2 regions of the Paenibacillus sp. FSL k6-2145 genome follow, and region 1 is predicted to be linked to the other one. Evidence: riboswitches for the same ligand, from Rfam matches in the RefSeq annotation. Region 1 holds a riboswitch; the other holds the start of a gene.
The links. Region 1 has a riboswitch for ZMP and ZTP ahead of NZ043_RS17580 (DJ-1/PfpI family protein). Riboswitches for the same ligand answer to the same signal wherever they lie in the genome.
Positions count from the first base shown of each region.

Region 2: linked by a shared signal. The riboswitch ahead of NZ043_RS06480 (TIGR01440 family protein) and the one ahead of NZ043_RS17580 (DJ-1/PfpI family protein) in region 1 are both predicted to bind ZMP and ZTP.

Region 1 covers NZ_CP150267.1:3,937,020-3,940,344, reverse strand. The annotation lists gene NZ043_RS17595 (class I SAM-dependent methyltransferase) at 1-275, opposite strand, end outside; gene NZ043_RS17590 (VOC family protein) at 535-918, opposite strand; gene NZ043_RS17585 (GNAT family N-acetyltransferase) at 1,094-1,567, opposite strand; gene NZ043_RS17580 (DJ-1/PfpI family protein) at 1,579-1,857, opposite strand; ZMP/ZTP riboswitch at 1,909-1,990, opposite strand; gene NZ043_RS17575 (GNAT family N-acetyltransferase) at 2,046-2,561, opposite strand; gene NZ043_RS17570 (YfiT family bacillithiol transferase) at 2,596-3,120, opposite strand; gene NZ043_RS17565 (GNAT family N-acetyltransferase) at 3,168-3,325, opposite strand, start outside.
Region 2 covers NZ_CP150267.1:1,459,032-1,462,356, reverse strand. The annotation lists gene NZ043_RS06490 (manganese efflux pump MntP family protein) at 1-404, shown strand, start outside; gene NZ043_RS06485 (low molecular weight protein arginine phosphatase) at 463-1,035, shown strand; ZMP/ZTP riboswitch at 1,132-1,213, shown strand; gene NZ043_RS06480 (TIGR01440 family protein) at 1,355-1,948, shown strand; gene glyA (serine hydroxymethyltransferase) at 2,204-3,325, shown strand, end outside.

The DNA of each region.
Region 1 (3,325 bases):
AGTTGCTCTTCTGCCGCCCTCTCTTTAGCCCAGGCAATCGCTGTCTCGGAAAGATCATAAGCATCTACCTGATATCCTTGGCGGGTTAGATACAGCGCATTTCTGCCCGGGCCACACCCCAGTTCCAGTGCCTTGCCACCGCTTAGCTCACCTTCGTTCACATGTGCTACCAGATTCTCATCCGGTTTGTTTGGGAAAAAGGGGATTGGTCTGTTCCGATCCTCATAGAAAGGTTCCCAAAATTGCTTGGCAGATCTGAAGTCCGCATCGAGCATATCATATAGATCCTGTACACTTTTAATCGTCTTTTCCACAACCACATTCCTCCTTCAATGCTCCATCCAAACCTTCATTTCCGACTATCCATTCCTCGTCATTTTCAATGAATTATCCACACTCTATTATAACATTTTTACCCAGTAGTTCTCTATTTTTCTTGTGCTTTTCTACTTAAAAACAGAAGCTTTTTCCCAACAAAAAAACGACCGACATGAATGTCGATCGCTTACAATCGTAGAGGTTTTGAGTTGTAACTTACTTCGCCCGTTCCAAGACTGCAAAGTAATTTCCTTCATTATCAGCAAAGTTGAAAACACGCCCCGTTGGCATCTCAACAATCTCTCCAACCGTTACATGTTTACCAGCCAAGTCGGCATATAATTTATCCAGATTTTCAGTGAAGAACATTAACGAAGGTGTTCCCAGGTTTACACCCGCCGACATCCGTTCGACGAACTCTTTGTCATGGAGAATAATACTCGTCTGCGAATCTGGAGTAGGCGCGATCTCAATCCATCTCATGCCCTCGTCAAGGTTTACTTCATCCACAATGTGGAATCCTGCGACTTCGGTCCAAAAAGCCAGTGATTCATCTTGATTATTGACATACAACATAATTTGGCCGACTTTGCTAAACATGGATCAATCACTCCTCTGATCATCTAATCTCTCAACATCCTGCTTATCATTCCTCAAATTCCAATAGAGTATAACATGCAGGACAGCTTTTTTATCATCTTTCTTTGCAAGTACATGCAACTTAAACTGAAGTACAATTTTTATGCTTCCACTACAATTAGTTTTTTGAAGTTACTTATAGTGTTTTAACAAGTGAAAGTCTATGAAACCCCGAGGTATAATAATTCATATCGATACTTTCCTTTTGAAAATTCATTCGTTCATAAAATACAAGCGCTGCTTCATTTTCTTCATGATCAAGTGTGTAAAGCATGACATCACTACAGCCAAATTCAGCTATTTTAATGCATATTTTAGTAATAAGTGCACGTGCTACTCCCTGTCGAAGGTGTGATTTGCTTGTAACAACGCCAACGATTTCATACCGGTTAACAGTAGGCTGAAAGATATAACCAGCATGACCTATGACAACATCTGCTTCGTCAACCATGACATAATAAGCACTGATACGTTCATCCGTCATTTTTAAAAATGAATCCCAGCGCGTAGGATACTGATCGCGTATAAACGAAGGAAATTGAAAATCATGATCCGTCATCATTTTCAGCACTGCTGGCTGATCAATCGCTTGAAAAAGGCGAATAGTCATCTTTTTATCCCCTACCTCTTAGTGTGCATGTAGACATCTTTTAAGTTACCGGCTTCATAATATGGATACTCCAGTTTTTGCTGAACTTGAAGGACGATCTCCGTAGACGTTAACATTTCGACCAAGTATAGTCCCAGGTCAATAGAAGCCGTAACCCCCGCACCCGTTACCGTATTACCATCACGCACTACACGCGCTGAAATTACTTCTGCACAATAAGGATTCAATAAATCATAAGCAGATGAGTTGGTAGTAGCCCTTTTTCCTTTTAGGAAACCTGCTGCCGCCACCTGTCCTTTCGTTCCCTGAATAATAAATAAAGTGTTTGATCAAAAGATCAAACACTTTGCCCAGGCGTACGGCATATAATATATGTGCTTCCTCGTGGTTCACTCCACGTTTACGCCAGTCACACACAACAGATATTTAACAACTAGTATACATGACATCTTTCATCACTGTATATATATGATGAAAATTATTGCGCGTCTTTTAACTTCTTCGTAAGATAAAGTACAACATCGTCGTCCATAATCGTTTCTTCACCCGGCTGAATGTAATGATCATGTTTGTGTACACCGTGACCGTCTGGTATGTACCCGCGATGGGCATATAGAACTTGCGCTTTGCCATAATCGGAAAACACACCTACACCAATGCCTGCTACATCCGTTCGTTCCAGAATAACTTCCTCTGCTCGGTCCATCAACCGTGAACCAATACCTTGGCGCTGGAACTTCATCAGCACATTAAAATCGTTAATTTCGGGAATGCCTTGTTCCCTGAAAGACGGGTAGCTGGAATACCACAATACATTCACGTATCCGGCAAATTCTCCATTTAACTCGGCTACCAAGGTTACGCGCTCCCCATTATGTTGTTCAGCCAAGTAACGAAGATACTGCTCAGCGAATCTCCCCCAACCCTGCTCCTGAAACGCCTTTGATATGATTACAGGATCGCTCTCATTTAATAGTCTGATATGTACACTCAATGATGAATCCTCCCTAAAAAGATATTTCTCCTTGCTATATTCCCAGTCTCTCCCGAAGCGATGTGATGTGAGCAACATGGTGTTTGCCATGCCAAGCATACATGCCCAGATTATAATCCAGTCTTGTCGTTTCTTCCGATGAGGGATGATAAAATTGTTTGGCATAATCTGCATCTGTCAGCGCGTTTAACAGAAACACCCAACGACGATGGAGCGCATCCAGAATCTGAAGCGAGAATTCGACATCCAGGTCCCTTGAATCACTCAATTCAGCCCAGCGCTCTTCATAATAAGGCCGAATCGTTGGTGTATCCTCTGTCAGTGCCAACTTGAAACGAATCATACTGTTCATATGGCTGTCTGCCATATGGTGAATGACCTGTTTGAGCATCCATCCACCTTCTCGATACGGCAGACTTAATTGATCTTCACTCAATCCCTTTACCGCTTCTCGTGCGCGTTCAGGCAACTCAGCAATGTCCTGAATCCACTTCTCCCGCTGTGCCAAAGTAACTTCACCCGTGTGTACAAATGGTCCTATCGGAAATCTTTCATCCATCCATTATTCCTCCTTGTTTCTATGATTCAAATAACTTTTAACATTATCTAAGGAGCATATTCCATAAGCCAACAGTCTCTCATCTGTCCTTCATGCTGCTCATGTTTCTCCAACAGTTTAATCTTTTGGAAACCACATTTCTCGTAACAGGATATCGCTCGCAAGTTCCAGGATTGAGGGTCCATAACCACTTTACGGGCTTGTC
Region 2 (3,325 bases), 2.5 Mb from region 1:
ATATCATCATGCCGCTCATCGGCATGTATATGGGCAAATACGTCAGCTCCCTGCTCGGCGACATTACGACGTATGCGGCAGGTGGATTGCTTGTTTTGCTGGGTGCTCATATGATTCTGAATGCATTCCGTGAAGGCGATACAAAGCTGGTGGACCACCGTTCCCTGCTCGGTGTTGTTTTGTTCTCCCTCAGCGTAAGTGTGGATTCGTTCTCCGTTGGCGTTTCCTTAGGGATGTTTAGCAGTGATCTGATCTTAACCGTACTTGCTTTCGGCGTTTGTGGCGGGGTGATGTCGGTGATGGGTCTGCTATTAGGCCGTCGGGTGAGCCAGAATCTAGGGGATTACGGCGAAGCTATTGGTGGCGCAATCTTGCTTGCGTTTGGACTTTTGTTTATATTTTAGAATAAAACTTGAGATATCATATCATTTGCATCATATGTAAAATGGGGAGGCTAACACAATGAAACATATTTTATTCGTATGTACAGGAAATACGTGCCGCAGCCCCATGGCAGAGGGGCTTTTGCGAAAACTGGCATCAGAGCGTGGCATTCAGGTAGAGGTTCGCTCTGCAGGTGTGGCAGCAACGTCGGGTATGCCGATCTCCCGTCATGCGGAAGCAGTGTTGAGAGATCATAACGTTGAAGGTCCACCTCATTCCACACAACTTAGCTCTAACCTGGTAGGTTGGGCCGATCTGGTTCTAACATTAACACGGAGTCATAAGCAACATGTCATGCAGGTATTTCCCGATTCAGTCCACAAAACCTATACATTGAAAGAATATGTGGAGGATGATGAACAGGTATTAAGTGATGTTCAGGAGTTGGACAGCCTGTTTGCAACGCTGGAGATGAAACGTGCCCTTGGGCAAGAGATCCTGGCATCGGAGCGTGAACGAGCCATTGAGATTAGACAACGAATCCCAAGTTTCGACATCTCCGATCCATTTGGGGGAAGTCGTGATGATTACAATATAGCTGCAGCTGAGATTCGGACTGCATTGGACCGGCTTTTGGATAAGCTGGGATAATTCTGATCCTGCGGGGCAGGTTATAAAAATAGGACATGTGATGTAAATTAACCGTTGATTTTAGACGCGGGTTGTTTTATGATGAAGGGGAAAACAGGGATCCGGTGTAACTGGCGACGAAGTGGGCATAACCACGATGGAGCACCGGAACAAACGGCCGGTCGCCTGGGCAAAAGAGCAATTCTGCGTTACCCGCAGACTGCTCTTTTTTTCGTCTTTCATCTGATTATTCGCTATAATAGTACCTGAGATGCCGTGCAAGAATACGAAGGACAACCAAGAGACAGCGGGCATGATTTTATCGGGAGGCGATGATAGGATGACTATAGAGTTAGATTCGGAACAACCCGGATTGCAGGAACAGACCGCGTCTATTCTGCATGAACTGGCGCTTGCTGGACAGCTTGGGCCTGGACAGATCGTTGTGATCGGTACAAGCACAAGTGAAGTCGCAGGCGCTCGGATTGGTACGAGTGGTGCCATTGAAGTGGCACAGCAGCTTCTTGCGGGTATACGCGAGGTGCAGGAGGAATTCGGTTTTGATACGGTATTCCAATGTTGTGAGCATCTGAACCGTGCGCTGGTAATGGAGCGTTCTGTGCTTACTCGTCTTGGATTGACCGAGGTTGGTGCAGTACCCGTGCCCAAGGCCGGAGGTTCAATGGCATCCGCAGCATATCGTTCGCTGACCGATCCATGCCTGGCTGAACATGTGCAGGCCCATGCGGGACTGGACATTGGGGAGACGATGATTGGGATGCATCTCCGGCATGTAGCCGTACCCTATCGTACAGCGCTCCGCTATGTTGGAGATGCACGTGTGACCACAGCGTTGACTCGTCCGAAGTTGATTGGCGGCGAACGCGCGGTGTATCGTATGGAAGAACAACCAGATTCAACATTTTGTGACTAACATATAAAGCGAGACTAATTGGGTTACACTCCTGACTTTGATTGCATCACCATCTTCCGATCGCTGTTATCCCCAGATTTTTTATTCCCTATTTAAAGGGGAAATCCGGTGATAGCCTATGCTTCCGGAGTAGCTTTCTAAAGAAAGCTTTTTGGCGACCACTTCGTTTCTTCAGATTGGTGTTGCACTCGCCGTTTTTGTGTAAACATTAGTTTCACTTTATAAATTCACTTATAAACTGGGAGGAATTTAATCATGGAACAATTGCGCAAGAATGACCCGGCAGTACTGGAAGCGATGAATCTTGAACTGAAACGTCAACAGAACAACATCGAACTGATTGCATCCGAGAACATCGTAAGTGAAGCAGTAATCGAAGCAATGGGATCTGTTCTGACCAACAAGTACGCTGAAGGATATCCAGGCAAACGTTACTATGGCGGTTGTGAGCATGTGGACATCGTTGAAGACATCGCGCGTGATCGTGCAAAAGAATTGTTCGGAGCAGAACACGTGAATGTCCAACCTCACTCCGGTGCACAAGCGAACATGGCAGTATATCTTGCAGCGTTGAAACCTGGTGATACTGTACTCGGTATGAACCTTGCCCATGGTGGACACCTAACACACGGTAGCCCGGTTAACGCATCCGGTTTGCTGTACAACTTCGTAGCATACGGCGTACAGGAAGATACATTCCTGATTGATTATGATGAAGTACGCAAAGCGGCTTTCAAACACCGTCCTCGTCTGATCGTTGCTGGTGCAAGTGCATATCCGCGTACCATTGATTTTGAAAAGCTGGCTTCCATCGCCAATGATGTAGGCGCTTTGTTCATGGTGGACATGGCTCACATCGCAGGACTGGTTGCTGCTGGTTTGCATCCAAACCCGGTTCCACATGCGCATTTCGTAACAACAACAACACACAAAACGCTGCGTGGACCTCGTGGTGGTATGATTCTGTGCCGCAAAGCGTGGGCAGCAGCGATTGATAAAGCCGTATTCCCTGGTTCCCAAGGTGGACCTCTAATGCACGTGATCGCTTCCAAAGCGGTAGCATTTGGAGAAGCTTTGCAGCCTTCGTTCAAAACATATGCACAGAACGTTGTGAAAAACGCACAGGTTCTGGCTGAAACACTGATCGCTGAAGGATTGAACATCGTATCCGGTGGTACAGATAACCACTTGATGCTGATTGACACACGCAGTGTAAACATCACAGGTAAGGAAGCTGAGCATGTGCTCGATTCCATCGGTATTACCGTGAACAAAAATGCAATTCCATTCGACCCTACAAGCCCGTTTGTAACGAGTGGTATTCGAATTGGTACACCTGCTGCAACTTCCCGTGGCATGAACGAAGAAGCTATGGTA